One region of the Janthinobacterium sp. NFX145 genome, then DNA from elsewhere that is predicted to be linked to it. Evidence: predicted binding sites of a transcription regulator. Region 1 holds the regulator's gene; each other region holds the start of a gene.
What was found. The regulator NrdR, encoded in region 1, represses ribonucleotide reductase genes. The targets are predictions, from matches to a motif close to CACNANATNTNGTG.
Positions count from the first base shown of each region.

Region 2: ACPJXG_RS17955 (ribonucleoside triphosphate reductase) is a predicted target of NrdR. The motif match lies at 5,365-5,378, and genes of this name have one in related genera.
Region 3: ACPJXG_RS03630 (ribonucleoside-diphosphate reductase subunit alpha) is a predicted target of NrdR. The motif match lies at 5,881-5,894, and genes of this name have one in related genera.

Region 1 covers NZ_CP187360.1:4,583,033-4,592,736, reverse strand. Annotated here, with positions in the region: gene tolB (Tol-Pal system beta propeller repeat protein TolB) at 1-597, opposite strand, end outside; gene tolA (cell envelope integrity protein TolA) at 603-1,613, opposite strand; gene ACPJXG_RS20480 (ExbD/TolR family protein) at 1,662-2,102, opposite strand; gene tolQ (protein TolQ) at 2,118-2,807, opposite strand; gene ybgC (tol-pal system-associated acyl-CoA thioesterase) at 2,855-3,256, opposite strand; ZMP/ZTP riboswitch at 3,572-3,696, shown strand; gene glyA (serine hydroxymethyltransferase) at 3,808-5,055, shown strand; gene nrdR (transcriptional regulator NrdR) at 5,199-5,660, shown strand; gene pilV (type IV pilus modification protein PilV) at 5,876-6,445, shown strand; gene ACPJXG_RS20450 (PilW family protein) at 6,442-7,410, shown strand; gene ACPJXG_RS20445 (pilus assembly PilX family protein) at 7,495-8,079, shown strand; gene ACPJXG_RS20440 (pilus assembly protein) at 8,076-9,704, shown strand, end outside.
Region 2 covers NZ_CP187360.1:4,019,139-4,028,842, reverse strand. Annotated here, with positions in the region: gene ACPJXG_RS17970 (Pls/PosA family non-ribosomal peptide synthetase) at 1-2,530, opposite strand, end outside; gene ACPJXG_RS17965 (anaerobic ribonucleoside-triphosphate reductase activating protein) at 2,679-3,383, opposite strand; gene nrdD (anaerobic ribonucleoside-triphosphate reductase) at 3,376-3,573, opposite strand; gene ACPJXG_RS17955 (ribonucleoside triphosphate reductase) at 3,570-5,318, opposite strand; gene ACPJXG_RS17950 (hypothetical protein) at 5,437-5,853, opposite strand; gene ubiU (ubiquinone anaerobic biosynthesis protein UbiU) at 6,016-7,053, shown strand; gene ubiV (ubiquinone anaerobic biosynthesis protein UbiV) at 7,063-7,959, shown strand; gene ubiT (ubiquinone anaerobic biosynthesis accessory factor UbiT) at 7,980-8,507, shown strand; gene ACPJXG_RS17930 (heavy-metal-associated domain-containing protein) at 8,527-8,790, opposite strand; gene aspT (aspartate-alanine antiporter) at 9,297-9,704, shown strand, end outside.
Region 3 covers NZ_CP187360.1:823,548-833,251, reverse strand. Annotated here, with positions in the region: gene ACPJXG_RS03645 (hypothetical protein) at 1-69, shown strand, start outside; gene ACPJXG_RS03640 (hypothetical protein) at 3-662, shown strand; gene ACPJXG_RS03635 (ribonucleotide-diphosphate reductase subunit beta) at 1,382-2,533, opposite strand; gene ACPJXG_RS03630 (ribonucleoside-diphosphate reductase subunit alpha) at 2,652-5,615, opposite strand; gene ampD (1,6-anhydro-N-acetylmuramyl-L-alanine amidase AmpD) at 6,008-6,619, opposite strand; gene ACPJXG_RS03620 (sigma 54-interacting transcriptional regulator) at 6,597-7,682, opposite strand; gene ACPJXG_RS03615 (PP0621 family protein) at 7,803-8,063, opposite strand; gene ACPJXG_RS03610 (cytochrome C assembly family protein) at 8,060-8,863, opposite strand; gene ACPJXG_RS03605 (hypothetical protein) at 9,190-9,704, shown strand, end outside.

The DNA.
Region 1 (9,704 bases):
CGACCATGACGGCGAAATGATCGGCTCGTTCGAGCGCAGGGCGACCTGGATGCCTTCGCCATCGGCGTCGGCGATTTCCAGGCGGTATTCGCGGCCCGATTGCGTGACGTAGGCGATGCGCGTGGCGAACGCGCCTTTGACGCCCGTCAGCTTTTCATAGATGTCATCGGCGATCTTGTGCGCCAGCAAGCGGTTGAACTGCGGCGCGGCCGCATTGTTCATGCTGGAAATCTGCGCGCCCTTGATGGTGTCGAACAGCTTGTAGCGCACGTCCAGGCGGCCATCGGCCATGCTTTGCACGGTGCCGGCCGCCAGCGCGTCGGCGCCGCGCGATTTCCATTGCTCATAGCTGACGGGCGCCGTTTCCGACACGGGTGCATCGGCGTCGATCAGCTTGAACACGCCGCTGCGCGCCAGATCGGCCTTGATAATGCCCGACAGCGATTGCGGCGCGGCCGATTCATTGACGAAGCTGGCGACAGCCACCGGGATCTGGTTGCTGCCGATCCCCGTAATTTCCACGCGCAGCTGCGCCTGGGCGCTTGACGCTCCCAGCATCAGGCCGGCGCAGAGCACGACATAGCTCATTTTTTTCATGGTCATCATTTAGGCAAATCCTTCATCTCGAATATGAGTTCAATCTCGCGTTCCACGGTGCCGTCTTTTTTCTTTGGCAGTGGCGACGATTTATTAATGGCGTTTTCCACCGAGCTGTCATACGCCGGCAGGCCGCTACTTTTAATCTTTCGGACCGAAATAATTTCCCCAGTTGGCAGTTGCTCGATCTTGAACACGGCGCGCGGGTTGCCCGGCACGTCCGTGCTACCGCTGTACGCGATATTGCTCTTGATCTTGCTCGTCAGGGCAGCGACATAGCCGCTGTCCTTGCGTGGCGCAGTCGATTTCTCGGCCGTGCCTGTCGTGCCGGCGCCCGCCGCCCCCGTGATGCGGCTCATTTCCGCAGCGCGCGCCTTGTCGGCGGCTTTTTTCTCTTCCGCCGCTTTTTTCGCCTTGGCCGCTTTTTCGGCCGCCGCTTTTTTATCGGACAGTTCTTTCTCGGCTTTTTCTTCCGCCGCTTTCTCTTTGGCTTCCTTGGCTTTCTCCAGCTTGTCGGCCTTTTCTTTTTCCAGCTTGTCAGCCTTGTCTTTTTCTTTCTGCTTCTGTTTTTCCAGTTCGCGCTTTTCTTCCTCGCGTTCCTTCAATTCCTGCTTGCGGCGTTCTTCCGCTGCCGCTTTGTCTTTTTCTTCTTTTAGCTTGGCCTTCTTGCGTTCGAGGGCGATCTCCGCTTCGCGCAGGTCGACCTTCGGCTCGGGCGCGGCCACGGGCGGCGGTGGCGGCGGGGCCGGCTGTTCCACTTGCGGTTGCGGCGGCGTTGGTGTCGGCTCCGGTTCCGTCGCCACTTCAGGCGGCGGCGCGGCCGTCTGCACTTTCATGTCCCACACTTCCGCTTCGACGGCGACAGGTTCCGTATTTTGCCAGTGTACGCCCACCCACAGGAAAAACAGCAGCCCAAGGTGCATCGCCAGCGCCAGGCCCAGCGAGGGCCAGCGGCTGCGTTCGCGCGGCACGCTGTAGGGCTTGCCGAGTACATGGTCGATTTGTTTGTTCTGCAAAGTCTAGTCTATCTAAAAACGGTCAAGTCTGGAAACAGGGTGCTGCGTTTACTTGGTGGCCAGGCCGACTCTGGTAATGCCCATCTTTTTCGCTTCCGAAATGAGCTGGATCACATCGTCGTACTTGCTTTCCTTGTCGCCCGCGATCATCACGGGATAGTCGGGATTGCTTTCATGCAAACCGCGCAGCTTGCGCAGCAGGGCGTCGCGGTTCGGTTCCGTTTCCGGCGACAGCTGTTCTTTGCCGATGACGCCGATCGACAGCGAACCATTCGGCTTCAGCACGATCTGAATATAGTCATCAGGCGGTTTGGCCGACTTTTCCGCGTTGGGCAAGTTCACCACGCTGGGATTGTTCGACGACGGCATCACCATGAAAATGATCAGCAGCACCAGCATCACGTCGATGTACGGCACGACGTTGATCTCGGACTTGAACTTGCGGCCACGGCCGCCGCGCATGCCGCCGCTATTGAATGAGGAACCCATGGACGCTGCTCCCTCTTAGCGCGACTGGCGCTGCAAGATGTTGGAGAATTCCTCGACGAAGCTCTCGAAGCGGATCGCCAGGCGGTCGATGTCATGCGAAAAACGGTTGTAGGCGACGACGGCGGGAATCGCGGCGAACAGGCCGATGGCGGTGGCGATCAGCGCTTCGGCAATGCCGGGCGCGACGGCTGCCAGGGTGGCTTGCTGCACGTTGGCCAGGCCGCGGAAGGCGTTCATGATGCCCCAGACGGTACCGAGCAGGCCGATGTAGGGCGAGACGGAGCCGACGGAAGCGAGGAAGGCCAGGTGCGATTCGAGCACGTCCATTTCACGCTGGAAGGCGGCGCGCATGGCGCGGCGTGCGCCGTCGAGCACGGCGCCCACGTCCAGCGCTTCACGCGAACCGTAGGAAGCCTTGCCCTTGATGAATTCGCCCATGCCGGCGTCGAAGATGCGGGCCAGCGCGCCGCTCTGGTCGCGGTTGCCGCTGGCGTTCTGGTGCAGCGCATGCAGGTTGCCGCCGGCCCAGAAGCTGCGTTCGAATTCGATGGTTTGCTTGCGCGCCTGGCGCACGGCAAACATCTTGCGGAAAATGTAGGTCCAGCTGGTCAGGGAAATCAGCAGCAGCAGGGCCATGATCAGTTGCACGATCAAATGGGCATTGGAGATGAGCGCGAGGAAAGAAAGATCTTGTGTAACGTTCATTGGCTGGCAGTCTGTTGGGTGAATTGTCCGGGGGTGGCGGGTAGGGCTCAGGCGGCGCGCATGCGGGCCGCGACTGCATCAGGCACGGCGCGCGGGCGCAGTGCCGAATCGACGCAGCCGATCTTGACGCGGGCCGTGTTGAGCAGGCGGTCGCCGCACCAGGCTTGTTGCAGGAAAACGATGGAGGCGCGCCCCATTTTTTCTATACTTAAGGTTAATCTTACCGTGTCATCGAGCCTGGCTGGCGCATGATAGTCGGCGTTGACGCTTTTGACAACGAACATTGCATCGTGCTGCTCCAGCAATTCCTGCTGGCCCACGTCGATGGCGCGCAGCCATTCGGTACGCGCGCGTTCGAAGAATTTCAGGTAGTTAGCGTAATAGACGATGCCGCCGGCGTCGGTGTCTTCATAGTAGACACGTACGTTCCAGGTAAAGACTGAAGGCATGTTTATTGCGCCAGTAGTGAGATTGAGCAACATTTTACGCGATTTTTCTTCTTGTGACTGTGGGCGCTTGCTGGAAAGCCATGCAAAAGCTGCATATAAGTTGCACCGCAGCATTGTAAATCCGGCGTGTGCAATGGCAAGCTTCGTAACATACGCTTACATGCCATGGCCAGGTTTAAGTCCAGCTTAAAAGCCGCAGCCATGCCCAGGGGCAGCTTGTGGCCGCACCCTGGCTGGGGTGGCGCGCGGCGATTATAGCCGCACGGTTGCATTCCTTGCTCAATTTGGGCACTTAACTTACAATTTGGCTTCCATTACGTCTCACGTGACTGGCGAAAAGTCGGGCGATCTCCATGAATGGCGATCGGCAAACCGGCGAAAGGTGGGCATCCACCGGGAAACGTGAGATTTTTCATCAGCCGTTCGCCTGGGTAGCCACTATGGAAAAGCACGAAGAGGCTGCCTGTCCAATGTTGTTATTCACTTAACGCCGGCTCCCCTCATTCGATCCAACCTGCCAGTACAAGCACCCTCATACTTGGAGTTTTTACATGTTTGCAAAAGATCACAACCTCGCCAACGTCGATCCTGAATTGTTCGCCGTCATTCAAAAAGAGAATACGCGCCAGCACGACCACATCGAACTGATCGCGTCGGAGAACTACACGTCGCCAGCCGTAATGGAAGCGCAAGGCTCGCAGCTGACGAATAAATACGCCGAAGGCTACCCAGGCAAGCGCTACTACGGTGGCTGCGAATACGTCGACGTGGCCGAGCAACTGGCCATCGACCGCGTGAAACAGCTGTTCGGCGCCGAATGCGCGAACGTGCAGCCGAACTCCGGCTCGCAGGCGAACCAGGGCGTGTTCTTCGCCATGTTGAAACCAGGCGACCTGATCATGGGTATGTCGCTGGCCGAAGGCGGTCACTTGACCCACGGCATGCCGCTGAACATGTCCGGTAAATGGTTTGACGTCGTCTCCTACGGTTTGACGGCGGAAGAAGACATTGACTACGAGGCGATGGAACGCCTGGCCCGCGAACGCAAGCCAAAACTGATCATCGCCGGCGCGTCGGCATTCTCGAAAAAGATCGACTTCGAACGCTTCGGCAAGATCGCCAAGGAAGTTGGCGCCTATTTCATGGTTGACATGGCCCACTACGCCGGCCTGATCGCCGCCGGCCTGTACCCGAACCCGGTGCCGTTCGCCGACTTCGTCACTTCGACCACGCACAAATCGTTGCGCGGCCCGCGCGGCGGCATCATCCTGATGAAGGCCGAACACGAAAAAGCCATCAACTCGGCCATCTTCCCTGGCATCCAGGGCGGCCCGCTGATGCACGTGATCGCCGGCAAGGCTGTTGCCTTCAAGGAAGCGCTGAGCCCTGAATTCGTCGAATACCAGAAGCAAGTGATCAAGAACGCCGACGTGCTGGCGAAAACCCTGATCAAGCGCGGCCTGCGCATTGTTTCCGGCGGCACCGAATCGCACGTCATGCTGGTCGACCTGCGCGCCAAGAACCTGACGGGCAAGGAAGCCGAAGCCATCCTCGGTTCCGCGCACATCACCTGCAACAAGAACGGCATCCCGAACGACCCGCAAAAACCATTCGTCACCTCGGGCATCCGCCTGGGCAGCCCGGCGATGACGACGCGCGGTTTCAAGGAAGCGCAAGCGGAAGAAGTGGGCAACCTGATCGCCGATGTGCTGGACAATCCGCATGACGCCGCCACCATCGAGCGCGTGAAAGCGGCCGTGAAAGTGCTGGCCGACGCGCACCCTGTGTACGCTGCATAATTATTTGTCCAGAATGTGTCATACGGAGTAAGATTCTGTATGACACATTCCTTCGTGCCCAAGGGCGCCCGGAGTGATTCGGGCGCCCTTTGCACAAGAGCGGCGATTTCCCGTAATTATTACTATAAAGTTGTAGCCAGCCCATGAAATGTCCATTTTGCCAGCACGGCGACACCCAGGTTCTCGATACGCGTGTATCGGAGGAAGGGGATGCCATTCGGCGCCGCCGCCGCTGCGGCAAATGCGACAAGCGTTTTACGACTTACGAGCGCATTGAACTTATCATGCCGGCGGTCGTCAAAAAGAATGGCAGCCGGACGGAGTTCGCTGCGGATAAGTTGCGCGGCAGTTTGATGCTGGCCTTGCGCAAGCGTCCCGTCGCGGCCGCCTCCGTGGATACGGCCATCGCGTCCATCCAGGAAAAACTGCTCACCAGCGGCTTGCGCGAAGTCGATTCCGGCTATATCGGCGAACTCGTCATGCAGGAATTGAAGCGCCTGGACAAGATCGCCTACATCCGCTTCGCCTCCGTCTACAAGAACTTCGAAGACCTGGCCGAGTTCCAGGATGCGATTGCCGAAGTGGGGCAGGCGCGCAAGCCCTGACCTTCGGCTTCTTGCTCGCCTTCTTGCTCACCACGCCCAGGTTGGCCTGGCAAGCGGCCTGATCAACACCAACGCTGTTCTTCTCACCTTATCGCCGTGCTGTTTGCGCTAGCGCAGACCCGGCTTTTTGCGCACGCCTATCTTGTAGCTGGGCCGCCTGTTCCTGCGACTCTGTCTGCGGAAGGGAGTAGCGCATGGGCAAGGGCGGTCGCACTATGTTTCCTGCGGGTGGCAGCAGCCTCGTCGAGGTGCTGGTGTCGCTGCTGCTGTTGGCGCTGGGCCTGCTCGGTGCCAGCATTTTGCAACTGAACTCCCTGCGCGCGCGCCATGAGTCGGCGTTGTTGTCGGCGGGCGTGCAACTGGCCGCCGGCATGGCCGAACGCATGCGCGCGAACAGCGTGCTCATGCATGGCCCGGATACGGGCAATCCCTACCTGAACGTGGCATACACGGCGGCGGACGGCGCGGAAGCGGGCGGCGGCGCGCCCGACTGCCTCGGCGTTGCCGCCTGCAGCGCGGCCGAACTGGCGCAATTCGATATCGCCGAATGGCAGCAGCGGCTGCATGCGGCCTTGCCCGGCGCGCGCCTGCGCATTTGCCGTGACACTTCCGCGTGGGATGCCGCCGCCCAAGGCTTGCAGTGGGCCTGCAGCGGCGGCAAGGGCGCACCCATCGTCATCAAGTTGGGCTGGCGCGGCCGCTTGCCCGATGGCTCACCCGCCGAGAATGCGGCAGGCGAGTCGCTGCCCAGGCTGGCATTCCAGCTGGGCGGAGGCGGCGCATGAACACTGTCCTGCACTGGCATCGTGGCATGAGCCTGGTCGAATTGCTGGTGTCCCTGTCGCTGGGCGCGCTGCTGATGCTGGCCGCCAGTAGCGTGCTGTTGGCGGCCAGCGGCAGTTATGGCGACCAGTCCGCCAGCGCGCGCCTCGACGACAACGGCCGCTATGCGCTCGACACCATCGCCCGCACCGTGCGCCAGACAGCGTATGTGAACTGGGACAGCAGCGCCGCGCCCGTCGCCCATGCCGATTTCGACAGCGCCAACGTCGCCGGGCTCGACGCGCGCAGCCTGGGCAAGAACAGCGAAGGCATCAGTGGCGCTTTGCCCGGCGCCCTGCATGGCAGCGACGTGCTGGCCCTGCGCTATTACGGCGCCGGCAAGGAAGAGGGCGGCGACGGCTCCGTGCTCAACTGCGCGGGCTTTGGCGTGGGCGCCGCGCAAACGCAGGCGCAGCGGGGCTGGAGCATTTTCTATGTAGCGCAAGGCGCCGATGGCGATGGCGAGCTGCGCTGCAAATACCGGGGCGCGAACGGCTGGGGCGCGGACGCCATCATCCGTGGCGTCGACGCTTTCCAGGTGCTGTATGGCCTCGACACGGATACGCCGCCCGACGGCGTGGCGAACCGCTATGTCAATGCCAGCGCGCTTGACGCCGACGATGCGGCGCTGGTGCTGGAGGGGGCGGATGCGGCCGCGCGCCAGCGCGATTTTCACCGTCGCACGCACTGGAAGCGCGTGGCCAGCGTGCGCGTGGCCTTGTTGTTGCATGGCGAGCCGGGCCAGGCGGACAAGATGGCGGAACTGGGGCCGGCGCAGTTCGACCTGTTCGGCAAGGCGTATGCCGAGGCGCACGGCGCCGGCGACACGGGCGTGCGCATCGCGCGCGCGTCCCTGCCTGCCGCGACGCGCTCGCGGCTGCGGCAACTGGTGCAGACGAGCATCATGCTGCGCAACGGACCGGCCTAGGCGGGCGACGCGATGGCCGGCGCGGGCGTCCGCCGTTGCCTACCTTGTTGCGCATCTCGTGCGCGCCGCGGTGGCGCCACGCTCGTGTATGTGCTGTGCCTGCTGGTGATCATCTTGCTGCTGGGCATATCGGCGGCGCAGATGGCCTTGCAGGGCGAAAAGGCGGCACGGGGCGAGCGCGACCGGCAGGTCGCGTTTCAGGCGGCGGAGGAAGCATTGATGGATGCGCAGAACGATATCGAAGGCTTGCCCGGCACGCCTGGGCGCAGCAGCCTCTTCGCGCCAGGCAGCGCGGCCGGGTTCGCGGACGGCTGCGGCGAGGGAGGGGCACTGGGCCTGTGCCTGCCCGCCGCGCCGGACGCACCGGCGCTCTGGTTAAGTACGGACCTCGATGGCGCCGAAGCGGGTAGCCGCACGGTGCCGTATGGCCAGTTTACGGGCGCCGTCATGCAGACGGGGCAGGGCTTCCTGCCGTCGCGCCGGCCCCGCTACCTGATCGAACTGCTGCCGTTTCATCCGCCCGGCGCGCAGGCCACGGCAGTCGCTGGCGGCCTGGCGACGGAAAGCTATGTATACCGCATCACGGCCATCGGTTTTGGCGCGCAGGAAAGCACGCAAGTCGTGCTGCAAAGTTATTACCGCAAGCAAGCGGCGGGAGCGGGGCCATGAGGGCTTTGTCGTTTGCCTGGCTGCTGCTCTGCTGGATTTTCCTGGCTTGCGGCGGCGCCCTTGCCGCGGCCGTACCTCCTGTGGCGCTGGCACGGGCCGACGCAGGTTTGTACGGCGCCAGGGTGCCGCCGAACCTGCTGCTCAACCTGTCCTTCACGCATGCGGCGGCCGCTGCCGCGCATGGCGGCGAGTATGCACCGCAGCGCGAGTACGCAGGGTACTTCCATGCGCGCATGTGCTACAGCTATCCTTACCGCAGCAAGGACGGCGCCATGCTGCCGGACTTGCGCGTAGCGACCGCTTACTTCTCCGTGCTGAAACCGGCCGATGCGCTGCACGGCTGCGGCGGCGACAGTTTTAGCGGCAACTTTCTCAACTGGGCCAGCACCAGCATGCTCGACCTCGTCCGCTATGCGCTGACGGGTGGCGACCGCGTCATCGACGAAGTGCGCAAGACGGTGCTGCAGCGCGCCTGGCTGCCCGATGCGGATGGTCCCATCGACTTCTTTGCCCACCCCGTCTTTTTTCCGCGCAAGGTTCTGCAGACAGGCGTGGCGGCGGCGACACCGTTTGCGCTGGCGCAACTGGCCATCGTTTCCTGCCGTAACCGCCTGCTGTTCGGCGACGCCAGCTTGCCTTCGGGCGGCAATTGCGACGCGCCCGGCGTTGCTGCCACGCACGGCGTGTTCCTCGCGCGCGTGCGCGTCTGCGACGCGGAAGAAGGACCGCTGCGCGACGATTTATGCCTCGCGTACGGCAAGAACTACAAGCCCGTGGGCGCCGTGCAGCGCCATGGCGGCAGGGTGCGCGTGGGCGTGTTTGGCCATTTGAACGGCGTGAGCTCCGGCGCCGGCCCCGTGTATGGCGGCGTGCTGCGCGCGCCATTGGCTCACGTGGGCACGCAGCGCTGGACGGCGCCCGACTTTATGCCGCAAGACAATGCCGGTGCCGAATGGAATCCCGCCACCGGTGTGTATGTGTTCCAGAGCTCCGGCCCTGGCGGCGGGGTGACCGCTTACATCAATGGCCTGGGCCGCGGCAATGCCGGGCATCCCGGCACGTACGCCAGGGCGGCGCCACTGGCCGAATTGCTGTACGAATCGCTGCGTTACCTGCAGGGGCGGCAAGCAAGCGCCGTCGTGCCACCTGCCACGGCCCCGCCCGCCATCGACGACGGCTTGCTGGTCGTGATTGCGTGGAGCGACCCGCAAACGGCCAGTTGCCAGCGCCATGTCGTCGTCAGTCTCGGCGATGCGGGCATGGCGGACGACCGTTACGTGCCAGGCAATGCCCCGCACACTCCCGCATCAAGCGGCGACCGCGCCCGCGCCGCCGATGGCTTTGCGCCGCCCCCGTTCAATGCGATGGCCTGGACACATGCGGTGGGCAGCCTGGAAAGCGGCGGCGCGCAAGGCAATCCCGCGCCACGGCCCGAACTGGCGGCGCTGGAATGGCTGGCCGACGGAGCGGGCGGCGCAAGCTACCATGCGGCAGGCCTTGCCTACTGGTCGCACGTGCAGGCCCTGCGTCCTGGCAAGAGCGACGGCCTTGCCAAGGTCGAGCACTATGCGGGCGACTTGCGCCAGGGCGATCCGGCGGGCGAATCTGCCGCCACTCCCGTCACC
Region 2 (9,704 bases), 560 kb from region 1:
CCGCCGCGCCATCGGCCAGCGCCGATTGACCTTCCAGGTGGCCAAACGCGCCGACTGTGGTATTGCCTTCCATGATCGCGTAAGAACTGATGCAGGCATCGTCGCCGATGCTGATCCGGCCCAGCAGCAAACGGCCCCGCTCGACCCGGGCGTTTTCAAAGTTGACGGCATTGCCCACGCTGACGTTGTCGCCGATGGACAGCAGGTCGGGCGCGCGCAGGGTCATCGAGCCGATGACGACTTCCTTGCCCACTTTGGCGCCCAGCGCGCGCAGCCACCAGCTGTTCAGCGACGAGCCGCTGAGCAGGTAGGCGGGCGCCGATTCGACCAGGCGGTCGGCCAGCCACCAGCGGTAATAGGTAACGCCCCACAGCGGATAGCTGCCCGGTTTCAAGCGCCCCGCGATCAGCCACTTGCCGGCAATCGCGATGGCAAATTCGGCCAGGGTCGCGAGTAAAAACACGCCGATGGAGGCGGCGATGGCGCGCGGCACGGTGTCGCCCGTGTCGCCCGTGAAGAAGTGGTACGTAAAGAACGGCGCCATCCACTGCGCCATACGCAGGGTGACCAGGCCCGGCACGGCCGCCGCCTGCGCCGCGCCGCACAGCCAGCGTTTCAGGGTCGACGGCGGCGTCCACTCCGCTTCCGGCGTGGCCAGCGCCGGCGCTTCATTCAGTACGGCGGCGATCTTGCCGATCTGGCGGTTCTGGTAAATGTCGCGCACCGTCATGTGGGCGTAGGCCGGATCGGCGCGCAGGGCGGACGCCAGGCGCGCGGCCAGGAAGGAATGGCCACCGAGGTCGCTGAAAAAGTCCAGCTGGCGCAAGATCGCCTGGCCGGGGAACAGCTTGGCCAGGGCCGCGAACAGGGCCGCTTCGGCCGGCGTTTCCGGCACGTCCGATTCGCCCGCCTCGCCGGCCGGCGGTGCGGACAGGGGCATGGCTTTCAAGGCTTTTCTGTCGATCTTGCCGGAAGTGAGGCGCGGCATCAGCGGCAGCAATTCAAAACGGCCCGGCACCATGTAGGGCGGCAGGTGCAGGTTCAAGGCCGCGCGCAGGGTTTTCGTGCCCAGCGCATCGGCCGGCGCATCGTCGCTGTCGACGATGTAGGCCACCAGCTGGTCGATGCCGTCATCCTTGCGCAGCAAGACGGCCACCGTGCCCACGCCCGGTTGCTGCGCCAGCACGGCTTCGATCTCGCCCAGTTCCACGCGGAAGCCGCGGATTTTGACCTGGTCGTCGGCGCGGCCCAGGCACAGCACCTGGCCATCAAGATCGATGCGCGCCAGGTCGCCCGTGCGGTACAGGCGCGCATCGTCGGGGCCCGTGCTCCAGGGATTGGGCAGGAATTTTTCCACCGTCAGGTCGGGCCGGCCCAGGTAGCCCTCGGCCAGGCCGGGGCCGATGATGCACAGCTCACCCGTCTCGCCGCGCGCCAGCAAAGTCAAGGAACGATTTTCTCCCGGCTCGGCCACCTGCAGCACCAGCAAGCCGTAGTTGGGCAGCGGCGTACCGATGGTCACCGGTTCGCCGGGCCGCAGGCGCGCCAGGCTGCACGAGACGGTCGCCTCCGTGGGGCCATAGGTGTTGAACATGGCGCGGCCCGGGCGCGACCAGCGCTCGACGAGCGATTCCGGGCACATCTCGCCGCCCAGGTTGATCAGGCGCAGGCTCGGTACTTCCTCGGCGAACAGGGCCAGCAAGGTCGGCACGGCGTGCAGAACGGTGACCTTGTTGTCGGCCAGCGCGCGCGGCAAGGCTTCCGGGTCGCCCGAAATCTCCTTGGGACCCAGCCACAGGGTGGCGCCCACCAGGTAGGCGATCCAGATTTCCTCGAACGACATGTCGAAGGCGACGGAAAAGCCCTGGTAGACGGTGTCGGCTTGCGTCACTTCCAGCACGGCGTTTTCGCTGCGCAGGAAGTGGCAGATGCTGCGCTGATTGATCAATATGCCCTTGGGTTTGCCCGTGGAGCCGGACGTATAGATCACGTAGGCCGGGTGTTCGGGCAGCACGGTGGCGCGCGCGGGCAGCAGTTCGCCCGGCGTGGCGGGGGCCAGCAGGCTTTCCGCCGTCCACACGGGACGCCCAAGTCCGGCATCGGCCAGGCGCGGCGCGAACTGCGCGCAGCTGACGACACCAAAGCCATTCGCGTCATCAAGGCACACCTGCAGGCGTTCGACGGGCGTGTCTTCATCGACGGGCAGCCAGGCGGCGCCCGCCTTGGCAATGGCCGCCTGCATCAGCAGCAGATGGGCGCCGCGCGGCAGCCACAGTCCCACGATGTCGCCGGGCTTGACGCCGGCCGCCACCAGGCGCGATGCGGCCAGGCCCGCCCGCGCATCGAGTTGCGCATACGTGATGCGGCGCGCGCCGTCGATCAGGGCGATCTGTTCCGGGCAGCGACGGGCCGTCGCTTCCAGCAGGTCGGCCAGCACTTCCTCGCGCAGCAGATCCGGTCGCGGCGGGCCGTACAGGATGTCGGCGTGGGTGGAAGGGATGCCTGGGCTGACTGCGGTGAAATCGTTCATGGATGACGCTTATCTGTAATGCGGAGTGAGGAATCTGTCGGGCCGCGCAGCGTGCGCGGCACAGTTGATACATTACAGTACGCAAGACGTTTCAGCGTTGCAGAACGGGGAATTTTGTGAGGCTTTCAGCAATTATGTGGCTGCAGGATCAACCGCCATGATTACGGAATGTAAATCGCGGAAACATGGCGCCGATTTGCGCCACAGTCGTCGCCGCCGGATAGCCGTGCAAGGGGCGGCCGGACAGCGCCGCGTCCGCGCAGCCTTCGGCGCGGAACTGCTGCAGCACGTAGTTGTCGACGCCTTTTGCGGCCAGGGTGGTGGCCAGGGCCAGCAACTGCTCGTCCGGCAGCAGGTCCGGGTGGGTGGTGGTGCGGCATTCGTAGGCCACGCCGCTGGCGAGGATGGCGTCCAGGCAGGTGCGCGCCGGGTCGCCGCTGCCGGCCACGCGGGTCACATGACGATAATCGGCAAACGGCGCCTTGATGTCGAAGCCGACCCAATCGACCAGGGGCAGCACTTCCTGCAGGCGCTGCGGATAGATGCAGGCCGTGTGCAGGCCGATGCCGAACCCCAGTTCCCTGGCGTCCTGCATGGCGCGCGCCAGCGCCGGGTCCATGCACGCTTCGCCGCCGCTGAAGACGACGGCGTCGACCAGGCCCACGCGGCGGCGCAGCCAGGTCAGGACGTCCTGCCAGGGCATGGCGCCTTCCGGCGTGCGCGCCTGCAAATGCGGATTGTGGCAATAGCCGCAACGCCAGGGGCAGCCCTGCACGAACACCACGGCCGCCAGCTTGCCCGGGTAGTCGGTGGCGGAAAAGGGTGTCAGGCCGCCCACTTTCAACTCAGCCATGGCAGGCGGGCTGGCCAACCTTGGCGCTCGCTTCCGTAAAATACTGGCGCTCGTGGAATTCGCCCTGCTTGCCGATGTTGAACGAGGCGACGGGGCGGTGGTAGCCCATCACGCGCGTCCAGATTTCGCAGCGCTGGCGTTCCGTGTCGAGCAGGGTGATGGCGGGAGTGAAGTCGGGACGTGCGTTCATGGCGTTTCCTTGAGTGGGTGAGCGAGATCGGACTGCTTGCGGGCGATCAGTTCCGCGTCGCAGGTGGGACAGAATTCATGTTTGCCGGCCAGGTAGCCGTGGCGCGGGCAGATGGAAAACGTGGGCGTGACGGTGATGTAGGGCAGCGAGAAGCGGCTCAGCGCGCGTTTGACCAGCTCGCGGCAGGCGTTCGCATCCGACAGCGCTTCCGTCATGTACAGGTGCAGCACCGTGCCGCCCGTGTACTTGCGTTGCAGCGCGTCCTGCAATTCCAGCGCCTCGAACGGATCGTCCGTGTGACCCACGGGCAGCTGCGACGAATTCGTGTAATACGGATTGTCGCTTGTTCCCGCCTGCAGGATGGCGGGATAGCGCTTGCGGTCTTCGCGGGCGAAGCGGTACGTCGTGCCTTCGGCCGGCGTCGCTTCCAGGTTGTACATATGGCCCGTCTCTTCCTGGAATTGCACCATGCGGGCGCGCACGTGGTCGAGCAGGCGTATCGCCAGCGCATGGCCCTCGGCGGACGTGATGTCGTAAGCGTCGCCGCTGAAATTGCGGATCATCTCGTTGATGCCGTTCACGCCCAAGGTGGAGAAGTGATTGCGCAGGGTGCCCAGGTAGCGTTTCGTGTACGGGAACAGGCCTTGCTGCATCAGTTCCTCGATGGTGCGGCGCTTGATTTCCAGACTGGTCTTGCCCAGCTCCAGCAGGCGGTCCAGGTCGGCCATCAGCGCCGCTTCGTCGCCGCGCCACAGGTGGCCCAGGCGCGCGCAGTTGATCGTCACCACGCCCAGGGAACCGGTCTGCTCGGCGGAACCGAACAGGCCATTGCCCCTTTTGAGCAGTTCGCGCAAGTCCAGCTGCAAGCGGCAGCACATGGAACGTATCATGTTCGGCTTGAGTTCCGAATTGATGAAGTTCTGGAAGTAGGGCAGGCCGTAGCGGGCCGTCATTTCGAACAGGCGTTCCGCGTTTTCGCTATGCCAGTCGAAATCCTCGGTGATGTTGTAGGTGGGGATGGGGAAGGTGAAGACCCGGCCCTTGGCGTCGCCCGCCATCATGATCTCGATGTAGGCGCGGTTGATCATGTCCATCTCGGCCTGCAGCTCGCCATAGCTGAAGTCCATCTCTTGGCCGGCGATGACGGGAATCTGCTCGCGCAAGTCGTCCGGGCAGACCCAGTCGAACGTGAGGTTGGTGAACGGCGTTTGCGTGCCCCAGCGTGATGGCACGTTGAGGTTGAAGATCAGCTCCTGCATGTACTGGCGCACGTCTTCGTAGCGCAGGCTGTCCTTGCGGATGTAGGGCGCCATGTAGGTGTCGAAGGAGCTGAACGCCTGCGCGCCGGCCCACTCGTTTTGCAGGGTGCCGAGGAAGTTGACGATCTGGCCGATGGCGCTCGACATGTGCTTCGGCGGGCCCGATTCGATCTTGCCCGGCACGCCATTCAAGCCTTCGTGCAGCAAGGTGCGCAGCGACCAGCCGGCGCAATAGCCGGCCAGCATGTCGAGGTCGTGGATGTGCAGCGCCGCTTCGCGGTGCGCCGCGCCCACTTCCGGCGGATACACCTGGTCCAGCCAGTAGTTGGCGATGACCTTGCCCGACACGTTGAGTATCAGGCCGCCCAGCGAGTAGCCCTGGTTGGCGTTGGCGTTGACACGCCAGTCGCGCCGGTCCAGGTATTCATTGATGGACGCGGCGACATCGACCTGGCCGCGTGTGGGGGAAACTGCATTTGTCGTCATGAAACCTCCAATAAACACAACATGCGGTGTTTTTATGGAGATTAATCACTAAATATAGTGGCGTCAAAGGGTGCGTGCAGTTGCGTGACGAATCCTTGATGCAGGTGAAAAAACCACCTCAGCCGGTTTTGTTCCAGCGCGTTTCGCGCAGGATCAGCCAGCTCGCGCAAAAGAATGCGACGCCGCAGGCGGCGATGCTGGCGACGGAGGCGGGCAGCACATGCGCCCAGATTTCCAGCGGCGAGTAGGTGCTCCAGCTGGCCACGCGTGCGTCGAACGTGACGTAGTTCGCCAGCAGCCAGTAGACGGCCAGCAGGCCCGTGCAGATGGCGGCCTGACGCAGCAGCGGCAGTTGGCGGCGCGCGAACACGGCCAGCAGGAACAGCAGCAGCACGCCCGGATACGCGCCCAGCACTTCCGGCGACAGCACGGAGATGGTCCCTGCGTCATAGCCATCGGCCGGGCCGGCCCACTGCACTTGCAGCGCGGTGAGGAACAAGGTAAGCAGGAAAATCAGCAGCGGTTTGCGGGTCATGGCGGTCAATCGACGAGGGTGAAAAATGGGGCATTTTACAGCCAGGTCAAGCAAGTTGAACGCGCGCCAGCCATGCATGCATTCCTTCACCTGCGTCAAGGACTGGGCGGCATGGGCGGGGCTATAGTCTGCACCCTGAGCCGATACAGGACTGTGAATATCATGATGCTTGATTCAACCACCGCCACCCGCGTGGCCGGACCGCTGGAACTGGTCTGCCCCGCCGGCAGCCTGCCTGCCCTGAAAGCGGCCATCGACAATGGCGCCGACACGGTCTACCTGGGTTTTCGCGACGCCACCAATGCGCGCAATTTCGCCGGCCTTAATTTCGACGAGAAGGCCATCGCCGAGGGCGTGCGCTACGCCCATCAATATGGACGCAAGGTGCTGCTGGCGCTGAATACCTATCCGCAGCCGCACAACTGGGCCGTGTGGCGCAGCGCCATCGACCGCGCCGCGCAAGCCGGCATCGACGCCATGATCGTGGCCGATCCGGGCCTGATGGCGTATGCGGCCCAGCACCACCCGCAGCTGCGTTTGCACCTGTCCGTGCAAGGCTCGGCCACCAACTACGAAGCCATCAATTTTTACCATGAGCACTTTGGCATCGCCCGCGCCGTGCTGCCGCGCGTGTTGTCGATGGCGCAGGTGGAACAGTTGATCAGCAAGACGGAAGTCGAGATCGAAGTCTTCGGTTTCGGCAGCCTGTGCGTGATGGTCGAAGGGCGCTGCGCGCTGTCGTCGTATGCGACGGGCGAGGCGCCGAACACGCACGGCGTGTGCTCGCCGGCGAAATCCGTGCGCTGGCTGGAAACGCCGAACGGCCTCGAATCGCGCCTGAACGGCGTGCTGATCGACCGCTATGCACCGGGCGAAAACGCCAGCTATCCCACCCTGTGCAAGGGGCGTTTCGAAGTCAACGACGAAGAGTATTACGCCATCGAGGAGCCGGCCAGCCTGAACACGCTGGCGCTGCTGCCGCAGCTGATCGCCATGGGCGTGCGCGCCGTGAAAATCGAAGGACGCCAGCGCAGCCCCGCCTACGTGGCCCAGGTGACGCGCGTGTGGCGCGAAGCGATCGACGCCTGCCGCGAAGGCAATGCGCGCTACGCCGTCAAGCCGGGCTGGATGGCGGCCATGGACAAGCTGGCCGAGGGCCAGCAGCACACCCTCGGCGCTTACCATAGATCTTGGAAATAAAGGATGAACATGCTGAAGCTTTCTTTGGGCCCCTTGCTGTACTACTGGCCGCGCGCCACCGTTTTCGAGTTTTACCAGCAGATCGCCGGCACGGCCGTCGATATCGTCTACCTGGGTGAAACCGTGTGTTCGCGCCGGCATGAAGTGCGCCTGGCCGACTGGCTCGATATCGCCGACATGCTGGCCGCCGCCGGCAAGGAAGTGGTGCTGTCGACGCAGGCGCTGATCGAGGCGGGCGCGGAACTGGCGACCCTGCGCCGCATCACGGGCAATGGCCGCTACGGCGTCGAGGCCAACGACATGGGCGCCGTGCATTGCATGGAAAAGGGTACGCCCTTCGTCGCCGGTCCCCATTTGAACCTGTTCAATGGCCCCAGCTTGCAGTTGCTGGCGCGCCTCGGTGCGCGGCGCTGGGTGATGCCGCTGGAAATGGGACAGACGGCGCTGGCCGAGATGCAGCGCCAGAAACCGGAAGGGCTGGAGACGGAAGTGTTCGCCTACGGTCGCATGCCTCTGGCGTTTTCCGCGCGCTGCTTCACGGCGCGCAACCGCAACCTGCCGAAGGACGATTGCGGCTACAGCTGCCTGGAAGAACCGGACGGCCTGCTGCTGCGCACGCGCGACGAAGTGCCGTTCCTCGTGTTGAACGGCACGCAGACGCAGTCGGCACTGGTCTACAACCTGGTGCGTGAACTCGACGCCATGCGCGACATGGGCGTGGCGGTGGCGCGTATCAGCCCGCAGGCCATGCACACGGAACAGGTGATCGCCATCTTTGACCGCGCCCGCCGCGGCCAGGTCAGCGGCATCGGCGCCCAGGCCCAGCTGGCGGCCTGCCAGCCGGCCGGCGCCTGTGACGGTTACTGGCACGGCCAGCCCGGCATGGAACAGCACGCCGCCCATTGAACGCATTGAAAGGAAGCACCATGCAAGATCAACTGGAAAGATTGCCCGTCCCGGCCAAGCCACCCATGAGCAAGCCCGCCGCGTCATACCGTCTGCCCGAACCGCTGGCCGAATTGCTGTCCAAGCTGCCGCCGTATCCCGCCTCCTGGCTGTTCGTGCAAGGCTTGAACCGCCTGCTGGCGCCGCAATTGCCCGACGATGTGCGGCGCAGCCTGGAAGGGCGCAGCCTGCGCTTGCGCCTGCTGGACGCGGGCATCGCCTTCGATTTCGAGTGGCAGGGCACGGTGTTCGTGGCCGAGCGCTATGTCGATGTGCCGGACCTGTGCATCGCCGCCAGCGTGCATGATCTGATGCTGCTGGCGCGGCGCCAGGAAGATCCGGATACCCTGTTCTTCAGCCGCCGTTTGAGCCTGGAAGGCGACACGGAACTGGGCTTGTTGTTCAAGAATACGCTCGACGCCATCGAATTGCCGCCGTTCGACTTGCAGGCGCTGGGACCGCGCCGCGTGCTGGCGCATTTGCGCGACCGGGGCGCGCGGGAAGGCTGAGCGGGGGAGTTGGCTGCGTTCAGTGGCGGCAGTGGCCGCAGGCGCCGCTGCACGACGGCAGTTGCTCTGCGTTGGAGGCTTCGCCCATGAAGCCGGCGTCGTTGACGGCGGCCAGCAGGCGTTCCTGCGTGGCCAGACGTTCGTCGAATTGCACCGTTGCGCCGTGGCGCGCCAGCGAGACGCACACGGTGGCCACGCCCGTGACGGCTTCGAGCGCCCCCGTCAGCCTGTCGGCGCAGCCTTCGTGATCCATTCCAATAATATTCAAGCGCGCTGTCTGCATGGGTTCCTCTTGTTTTTCAAATAAAAAAACAGCGTAGGCGAGGGGCGCGCATGCCGTCCAGAGCAGCACGCAAGATTTATTTTGTATTTGCGGTTTTATTGATCTGGATTAATTCCCAACCCTGCTGGCCAGCCTGGAAGTGCTGTTGCCCCATCCATGGCTGCCTTATTTCCGTTTGCCGGAGGCAACGCCGCTGGCGCGCCAGGCGCTTTGGTATCGTCCAAAACATTACTAATGGTTTTATTGATCAGTGTCAAACAGACGCTTCAATCGTGCGCACGATGTTTGATAAAACGCAAGACGAGTTCAACAGAACACCTGTTGACACTTATAAAATTTTCACCGAACATAATTCCACGTTGCAACATTTTGCAAGACTCTCCCAGCACAAGCGTTTACCGCAGGTGTCGTGCGGGACCCGTGCGCCCGTTCGAAAGCCAGCCGCCGCCAGCCGCCGAACGCTCTGTCCCCTTGTAACCATCCGTTATCTTTTCGAAGGTTTGCCCATGTTCGATTCGATCACGTCGGTATTGCATCAAGTGCCGGAACTGGCCCTGTTTTTGGCGCTGGCGCTGGGCTATGCGGTAGGGCAGATACGCTTCGGCCCCATCCAGCTGGGCGGCGTGTGTGGCACCCTGATCGCCGCGCTGCTGATCGGCCAGTTGGGCATCACCCTGGACGCCAGCGTCAAGAACGTCTTCTTCATGCTGTTCATCTTTGCCCTCGGCTATGCGGGCGGTCCCCAGTTCTTTGCCAACCTCAACGCCAAGGGCTTGCGCCTGGGTTTGCTGTGCCTGATCGAAGTGGTGGTGGTGCTGGCGCTGGTGCTGCTGGCCACGCGTTTCCTCGGCCTGGACCAGGGCACGGCGGCCGGCATGATGGCGGGCGCGGCGACGGAATCGGCCGTCGTCGGC
Region 3 (9,704 bases), 2.7 Mb from region 1:
CCTTGGCTGCAGGTTTCGCTGCGGCTTTTTTCACTGCTGGCTTGGCTGCAGCTTTTGCTGCTGGCTTAGCTGCTGGCTTGGCTGCTGCTTTGGCGGCCGGCTTGGCTGCTGGTTTTGCTGCGGCTTTTTTCGCTGCTGGCTTGACTGCTGCCTTGGCGGCCGGTTTCGCTGCTGCCTTGGCTGCAGGTTTCGCTGCGGCTTTTTTCACTGCTGGCTTGGCTGCAGCTTTTGCTGCTGGCTTCGCTGCTGCTTTGGCCGCTGGTTTTGCTGCGGCTTTTGCTGCTGGCTTGGCGGCCGGTTTGGCTGCGGCTTTTTTCGCGGCAGGCTTGGCTGCTGCCTTGGCGGCAGGTTTCGCTGCGGCTTTCGCTGCTGGCTTGGCTGCCGGTTTCGCTGCTGCCTTGGCCGCTGGTTTCGCTGCGGCTTTCGCTACTGGCTTGGCAGCCACTTTTGCCGCAGGCTTGGCTGCTGCTTTGGCGGCTGGTTTTGCTGCTGGTTTTGCTGCTGGTTTCGCTGCGGCCTTGGCAGCTGGTTTAGCGACTGGTTTAGCGGCAACCGTCTTCGCTGCGGCTGCCGGCTTCTTCGCGGCAGGAGCAGCCTTGGCGGCTGGTTTCTTTACTTCTGATTTCTTAGCGGCTGTTGCCATTTGTCTCTCCTTCATCTGAGATGAGAAATTTAAGCTACAAGATTTAAACCCGTCCGACCCACCACAGGGATAGGCCAGGCGAATTATTCATCGGCACAAACGGTCGTTTGCGCTAATGAATTCGGCACCAGCTGAACTGCTGCAACTCCTCACGTTTGCAGCACTTCAGCCATCGTCGGTGCCACCCTGCTTTATCTCGCAGCTGGTGGCAAAGTCTGAATTCGGTCATTCGTTTTCGATGCCGTGCGTTTTTTCGCTCCTCGCATCGCGCTCGCCACAACACCGATGCGTCAAATAAAAAACCGCCATGCCTGAAAAAATTCGGGCACGGCGGCAGACGAAAACGGTGTGGTTTTGTGCATATCCGTGTAAATCTGTATCCCTGTTTTGCGAGGTTTTTTCGCTACCGCGCTGGTTAAAAAACCCCGCATTCTAACGCTCGCATTTGCAATCTCATAAAGTACACGAAAACCTTGTCAATGCGCAACCGGCACGACACGTTTTCGCCCGCTTTTTTGCACGATACGCGTGCTATCGCACAATCGCGCGGCAAATGCCGCCGCCAGCGTCTCCGGAAATGATTTTTTGGGTTCGTGATGCGGCCATTCGCGGCAGCCGAAAATCGTGGCGCAAGCGTCGTCGCATGACCCGATGATGGACGCATTTTTCTGCCGCCATGCACGCGAAAAAAAAGCGCCGTCACGATGACGGCGCTTCTTGTCGTTGACTGAAAAAGGTTTACTCCCAGTTCAGCGCACCACCCGTTTGATACTCGGTCACGCGCGTCTCGAAGAAGTTGCGTTCCTTCTTCATGTCGATCATTTCGCTCATCCACGGGAATGGATTTTCTTCCTGGGCGAACAGCGGCTCGATGCCGATCTGCTGCGCGCGGCGGTTGGCGATGAAGCGCAAATAGCCCTTGAACATCGGCGCGTTCAGACCCAGCACGCCGCGCGGCATGGTGTCTTCCGCGTATGCGTATTCCAGTTCCACGGCCTGCATGAACAACACTTTAATCTCTTCGCGGAATTCGGCCGTCCACAGCTGCGGGTTTTCCATCTTGATCGTGTTGATCAAGTCGATGCCGAAGTTGCAGTGCATCGATTCGTCGCGCAGGATGTACTGATACTGCTCGGCCGCGCCCATCATCTTGTTCTGGCGGCCCAGCGCCAGGATCTGCGTGAAGCCGACGTAGAAGAACAGGCCTTCCATCAGGCAGGCAAACACGATCAGGGATTTCAACAGCTTCTGGTCGTTTTCCACCGTGCCGGTGACGAACGCCGGGTCGGTCAGCGTGTTGATGAACGGGATCAGGAATTCATCCTTGTCGCGGATCGACTTGACTTCGTTATAGGCGTTGAAGATCTCGCCTTCGTCCAGGCCCAGCGATTCGACGATGTACTGGTAGGCGTGCGTATGGATCGCTTCCTCGAACGCCTGGCGCAGCAGGTACTGGCGGCACTCGGGCGCCGTGATGTGGCGGTAGGTGCCCAGCACGATGTTGTTGGCGGCCAGCGAGTCGGCCGTCACGAAGAAGCCCAGGTTGCGCTTGACCAGGCGGCGCTCGTCGTCCGTCAGGCCGTTCGGGTTTTTCCACAGCTCGATATCGCGCTGCATGTTCACTTCCTGCGGCATCCAGTGGTTGGCGCAACCGGCCAGGTATTTGTCCCACGCCCATTTGTACTTGAACGGCACCAGCTGGTTGACGTCCGTCTTGCCGTTGATGATGCGCTTGTCGTCGGCATTCACGCGGCGCGCCACTTGCTCGGCGTTCGCTTCGGACGGCTCGGCACCTGCCGGCAGGTTCAATTCGGTATTACCCAGTGGCGCTTGCTGCGCCGAACGCGGCACAGCTGCCGACGTGGTTTCATCATCCCATGACAACGACATATTCTTCTTCCTTTCCATGCCGGCGAGCCGGCGATCCGCAACAGGCCCGTTGAATCGGACAATGCGGACATTGACAACATTGAATCAGCCCAGAAGTACTGGGCTGACAACTAAAATCTTACTGGCAGGCTTCGCATTCTTCGAAACCGTCATCACCCGGACGCAGGTAGCAGGCTTCGCCATCGGCGTCGTCCGCTGCCGCTGCCGTCACTGGCGCCACGGCCACCGCTGCTGCCGCCACGACGGCTGCCTGGGCGCTGGTTTGTGCACTTTGGGCGCTGGCCGACATGCCGCCATCGACTGCCACGGCGTTCAGGGCGCCTGTCTTGGAGGTCGATTTCTCCATGTGGGTAGCGGCGATGGTACGCAGGTAGTAGGTGGTTTTCAGGCCACGCAGCCATGCCAGCTTGTAGGTCTCGTCGAGTTTCTTGCCCGATGCGCCAGCCATGTAGATGTTCAGCGACTGGGCCTGGTCGATCCACTTCTGGCGACGCGAAGCCGCTTCCACCAGCCAGCTTGGCGACACTTCAAAGGCGGTGGCGTAGATGTCGCGCAGGTCTTGCGGGATGCGGTCGATCTTCACCAGCGAGCCGTCGAAGTACTTCAGGTCGGAGATCATGACTTCATCCCACAGGTCGCGCGCCTTCAGGTCGCGCACCAGGTAGCCGTTGATCTCGGTGAATTCGCCCGACAGGTTCGATTTCACGTACAGGTTCTGGAACGTCGGCTCGATACAGGCCGACACGCCGATGATGTTCGAGATCGTCGCCGTCGGGGCGATCGCCACGCAGTTCGAGTTGCGCATGCCGAACTTGGCGATGCGTTCGCGCACCGGGGTCCAGTCCATGGCCGACGAGGAATCGACTTCCAGGTAGCCGCCGCGTTCTTCGGCCAGCAGTTTGACCGAGTCTTGCGGCAGGATGCCGCGGTCCCACAGCGAACCGGCATACGATTCATAGCGGCCACGCTCTTCGGCCAGTTCCGTCGACGCCAGGTAGGCGTAGTAGCAGACGGCTTCCATCGAGGTGTCGGCGAACGACACGGCGGCGTCCGAGGCGAACGGGATGCGCATCATGTGCAGGCAGTCCTGGAAGCCCATCACGCCCATGCCGACCGGACGGTGGCGCATGTTCGAATTGCGCGCCTTCTCGACGGCGTAGTAATTGATGTCGATGACGTTGTCGAGCATGCGCATGGCGGTGCGCACGGTCTTGGCCAGCTTGACGTGATCGAGCTTGCCTTCCTTCATGTGCGCCGGCATGTTGACGGAACCGAGGTTGCAGACGGCGATTTCGTCAGGGCCCGTGTTCAGCGTGATTTCCGTGCACAGGTTCGAGCTGTGGACGACGCCGACGTGCGACTGCGGGCTGCGGATGTTGCAAGGATCCTTGAACGTGATCCATGGGTGGCCCGTTTCAAACAGCATCGACAGCATCTTGCGCCACAGGTCCAGCGCGGCGATCTTTTTGAAGACGCGGATTTCGCCGGCGGCGGCCTTGGCTTCGTAGCCCAGGTAAGCCTGCTCAAAGGCCTTGCCGACCTTGTCGTGCAGGTCTGGCGTGTCCGATGGCGAGAACAGGGTCCAGTCGCCTTTTTCCATGACGCGCTTCATGAACATGTCGGGAATCCAGTTCGCCGTGTTCATGTCATGCGTGCGGCGGCGGTCGTCGCCCGTGTTCTTGCGCAGGTCGAGGAATTCCTCGATGTCCATGTGCCAGGTTTCCAGGTAGGCGCAGACGGCGCCCTTGCGCTTGCCGCCCTGGTTGACTGCCACGGCCGTGTCGTTGACCACTTTCAGGAACGGCACCACGCCTTGCGACTTGCCGTTGGTGCCCTTGATGTGGGCGCCCAGGGCGCGCACTGGCGTCCAGTCGTTGCCCAGGCCGCCGGCGAACTTGGCCAGCAATGCGTTGTCCTTGATGGCGTCGTAGATGCCTTCCAGGTCATCCGAGACGGTGCTCAGGTAGCACGACGACAGCTGCGAGCGCAGGGTGCCCGAGTTGAACAGGGTCGGGGTCGAGCTCATGAAGTCGAACGAGGACAGCAGGCTGTAGAACTCGATGGCGCGCGCTTCGCGGTCCGCTTCGTTCAGCGCCAGGCCCATGGCCACGCGCATGTAGAACGCCTGCGGCATTTCGATGCGCACGTCCTGGATGTGCAGGAAGTAGCGGTCGTACAGGGTTTGCAGGCCGATGTAGCCGAACTGCAAGTCGCGGTCGGCCACGATGGCTTTGGCCAGGCGCTCCAGGTCGAAACTGGCGAGTACCGGGTTCAGCAGCTCGGCGGCGATACCCTTGGCGATGTATTGCGGGAAATACGTCAGGTATTCGGCGGCAGCGGCCGCTTGCGGCACTTCCTTGCCGAACACTTCCTTGCGCACCGTGTGCAGCAGGATGCGGGCCGTGACCTGACTGTAGGCCGGGTCTTTTTCCATCAGCGCGCGCGCCGCCAGGATGGCCGATTTGTGCAGCTCTTCGACGGGCACGCCGTCGTACAGGTTTTTCACCGTTTCCGCCAGGATGGCGTCGGCATCGACGTGCTTTTCCAGGCCGGCGCAGGCGGCGTTGATCAGGTCGCGCACTTCCTGCATGTCCAGCAGGCGGCGCACGCCGTTGTCGGTGACGTTCAGCTGGGGCGCGGTCACTTGCGCGGAAGCGCCCAGCGCTTCCTTCTGCAGGCGGCGCTCTTCCATGTGCTTGGCGCGGTACAGCACGTAGGCACGCGCCACGTCGTGCTCGCCCGAACGCATCAGCGACAGTTCCACCTGGTCTTGCACGTCTTCGATATGGAAGGTGCCGCCGCCCGGATGGCGGCGCACCAGCGCGGCGACGACGCCGTCGGTCAGCTGTTCCACCAGTTCGCGGATGCGTGCCGAGGCTGCACCCTGGCCGCCGTTAACGGCCAAAAACGCCTTGGTCATGGCGATGGCGATCTTCGAAGGCTCAAATGCCACCACCGCGCCGTTGCGGCGGATGATGCGATAGTCGCCCAATGCCGCGCCCGTGCTCGCCACGCTGTTGGCCGCGCCTGGCGCTGGCGATACTGGCGTTGGATGGATGGAAATATCTTGTGGTGATTGCATTGAAGCTCCCGTTGTCAGCTAAAGTCAGCCTGCAGTTTTGCTGCCGCGTGTGTTGTTGAATAGAACGCCCGATGGTCAGGGTTTCTTCAGGTATTTGTTGCTAAATAGTAAATTCATAATGCATAAAACAGTGTCAGAATCCATCTCGCCACACCGCACTGCCCGGCTGGCGCGAAACACGATCAAGGGTGGTGAACCGCCAGTTCCAGTGCTTTATCAGCAATCCGGGTAGCTTTGACAATAATTCTGAAAACGTCTGTGATGGCACTACATATAGTCTTTACGTCCAACTTCTGCACTAATTGTAGTGCCCATCGAAGGGCGATGCAATAGTTTTCCGGCATCCGTCGGCGTAATTTTTTGTATTTTCATATACGATTTCGGTTGACTTTTCAGGGTATGGATGGAAAGCCCAATCCCCGCGAAGTAAGCGCTAACGCAGGCTGCCCGCGCAAGGTTTCCAGCCAGCACTCTTGGTAAAAAGACCAGTCGAAAAATGGCCCCGGATCCGTCTTCCTCCCCGGCGCGATATGCTCGTGGCCGCGCACCTGCGACAAGCCGTAGCGCGCCACCAGCGCCGCCGTCAACGCCGCCAGCACATGGTATTGCCGCCGCTGGAAGGGTACATCGTCCGCGCCTTCCATTTCGATACCGATGGAATAGCCATTGCACTGCGGGCGTCCTTCGAAGGTGGAAGCGCCCGCATGCCAGGCACGTTGATCAGCAGAAACATATTGCAGCAGCGCACCATCGCGCCGCACAAAAAAGTGCGCCGACACCTGCAAGCCACGCAGGTCGGCGAAAGAAGGATCGGCATTATAATCTACCCGGCCCGTAAACAAGTCCGACACATGCGGCCCGCCGAAGTGGCCGCCCGGCAAACTGATGTTATGGATCACCAGCAAATCGACTTGCGCACCGTCCGGGCGCGCGTCGTGGTATGGCGAGTCGTAGCGCAGCGCGCCGTCGCACCAGCCGTCTTCATCTATCGTCCATGCGCGCATCAAGTAGGCTTTCCTGTATCGTCAATTTCTGCATGCGGTAACGCAACTGGCGCACGCTCAGGCCCAGCTGGCGCGCCGCCCGCGCCCGGTGGTAGCGCGCCTGCACCAGCGCCAGCACGATCATGTCGCGCTCGGCCTGGCGCAAATACACGTCCAGCGGCAAGGCCGGGGCCAAGCCATGCGCCGCCATGCCGGGCAGGCACAGTTGCCGTTCCGGCAAGGCCGGCGGTGCCGGCGCCGCCCGCAAGGGCATGCCGCCCGCCTCGGTCGGCAAGGCCAGCCCGTCAAGCGCGATCACGCCGCCGTCGGCAAAGGCCAGCGCCCGCTCCAGCACGTTTTCCAGTTCGCGCACATTGCCGGGAAACGCATACGCGGCCAGGGCCGCCAGCACCGGCGGCGCCAGACTCACGGTCCGGCGTGGCGACAGGCGCGCGAGGATCACCTCACATAATACCTGCAGATCGCCGCGCCGCTCGCGCAGCGGCGGCAGCGCCAGCTCGATCACATGCAGGCGGTAAAACAGGTCCTGGCGAAACGTGCCAGCGGCCACGCCGCGCGCCAGGCCATGCTGGCTGGCGCACAGGATGCGCACGTCGATGGCTTCGTCGCTACTGCCGCCCAGCTTGCGCACGCGGCGCTCCTGCAGCACGCGCAGCAGTTTTACCTGCATGGCCAGCGGCAGGTCGTCGACTTCGTCAAGCAGCAAGCTGCCGCCGTGGGCCGCCTGAAACAAGCCCTGGCGCTCGTGCAGCGCGCCCGTATAGGCGCCCGGGCGGCAGCCGAAGAATTCCGCTTCCATCAGCGCTTCGGGAATGGCGCCGCAGTTGACGGCGATAAACGGGAAGCTGGCACGCGCGCCTTGGGCATGGATGGCGCGCGCCGCCAGTTCCTTGCCCGTGCCCGATTCGCCACGGATGGCCACCGGCGCGCCGCAGCGGGCGATGCGGCCGATCTGCGCGCGCAGCGCCTGCATGGGCAGCGAGTTGCCGCTCAGTTGCGGCGCCGGCGGCATGCCGGCGACAGGAAGCTGGCTGGGACTGGGACGGGGGCTTGGACTTGACATGGGGAGCGCGCCTTTCCGCAATGGCGGCGACGAACCGCCTCATGCAGATGCTACGCCGGACGGATGCCGGACGACGTTACGATACGGCTGAGCAACGCGCGCAAACCTGCCGGCCTGCCCTTACACCGTGGCGTGCGCGTGGCTGCAGTAATCGTGGCCCTTGGCCTGCACATTTTCCGAGGCCGGGTAATACACGCCGCAATGGGCGCAGCACAGCATCAGCTCGGCATCCGGCAATTCCTGCGGCCGCGCGGGCGACGCATACGGATTGGGCTGCTGTTGCTGCTGCGCGCGGGCCCGCTGCTGCATGCCACGGATCTTGCTGCGGATAGCAAACAGCACCAGGAACACCAGCGCCAGCCAGAATAAAACACGTGTCATGCGAATCCTCGGTGTAAAACCACTTCCAGTACAAAACGGCTGCCGACATAGGCCAGCAGCAAGGTGGCGAAACCGGCCAGGGTAAAGCTCAGGGCCGTCTTGCCGCGCCAGCCGCGAAAGCGCCGGCCTGCCAGCAGCGAGGCAAACAGCAGCCACGACAGCATGGTAAACACGGATTTATGATCCCAGTTCAGGGCCTTGCCAAACAGTTGTTCGGAAAATACGATGCCCGACAGCACGGTCAGGCTGAGCAAAATAAAACCCAGGCCGATCATGCGGAACAGCAGCTTTTCCATCGTCAGCAGGGCCGGCAGCTGGTCCAGCGCCGTGCCGATGAAGCCGCGGCTTTCGCTGCGCGTATGCAAACGCGATTCCTGCAGCGCCATCAGCACGGCGTGAAAGGCGGCAATCGTCAGGGTGCTGTAGGCGAGCACGGCGACGGCAATATGCCAGCCGAAGACGGCCGACTTGCCTTCCATGCTGACCTGGCTGCCCGGAAAGGCCCAGGCCAGGCCAATGGCGAGGACGGCGCTGGGCATGACCATGCGGCGCAGTCCGTCCAGGCTGAAATTGCGGTTCTCTATCCAGTAGGCGCCCACCGAGACCCACAGCGCGGCCGACAGCATGGCGGAAAAACCGAAGCGCAAGGTGCCCGGCGCCATCAGGTCGAACCACAGGGTGGCGGCGTGCGCCAGCCAGGCGACGCCGGTCAGGCCGGCAATGAGCCGGGCACGGGAAGAAGGAAGTACCGCGCACGCCGCGTACAACAGGGCGGCGATGAAAAAGAAATAGATCTGCATAGTTTAAGTTTACACCATAGCCGGCAAGCGCGATTCAGGCGACAGCCCGGGTGACAGGCACGACGCCGCCATCCAATGCCGCAAGCCTGCCATGATATCGCGCCTGAGGCATGACGGGGTGGCGCACCCTCAAGATTTCGGCAATCTTTCCTGCGGCGCACGGTCGCCGCGCCGCAGCCACGTTGCCATCCCTATGAGCCAGTCCTATAATTATGTCCACATAGCAATATTTATCCACCCTTACGCCACCGCCCCTCGCCATGTCTTTTCGAAAATTGTCCTGGACCTGCCTCCTGCTGGCTGCCTGCACTCTATTAAGCGGCTGCATGAAAGACGCGCCTTCCCAATCCACGTACGAGGAATACTTCCGTACGTCCATCCAGAGCTATGACCTGTACAAGGAATACTTCGACATCGCGAAGCTGGAAAAGCTGAATGGCTGGAAAGAAAACGAACAGTACGAAATCAAGGGCTCGGCCGTGCTGCGCGCCAAGGTTGGCTACCTGGAATTGCTGGCCGACGTGGCCAACAAGCTCGAGGCGGAGGCGAAGACGGATGGCTCCGTGGGCATGACCATGGGCCTGGGCCTGATGGCGCGCGGCATGGGCGGCGAAAACAAGGTTTTCCGCGAATTCTGGGTACAGCAGCAGGAAAAGAAAGCGATCCCCGCGCCCCTGCGGGCCCGCCAGGCGGCGATGACGGCCGAGCGTTTCGAGAACCTGCTGCAGTGGTCTGACCAGATCGTGCAAGACAATTACGGCGCCATCATCAACCGCCAGTTGAAGAAAGGCGATGAGCTGACCCGCATCTACACGCTGAGCTTCCGCCAGACCGAGAAGGG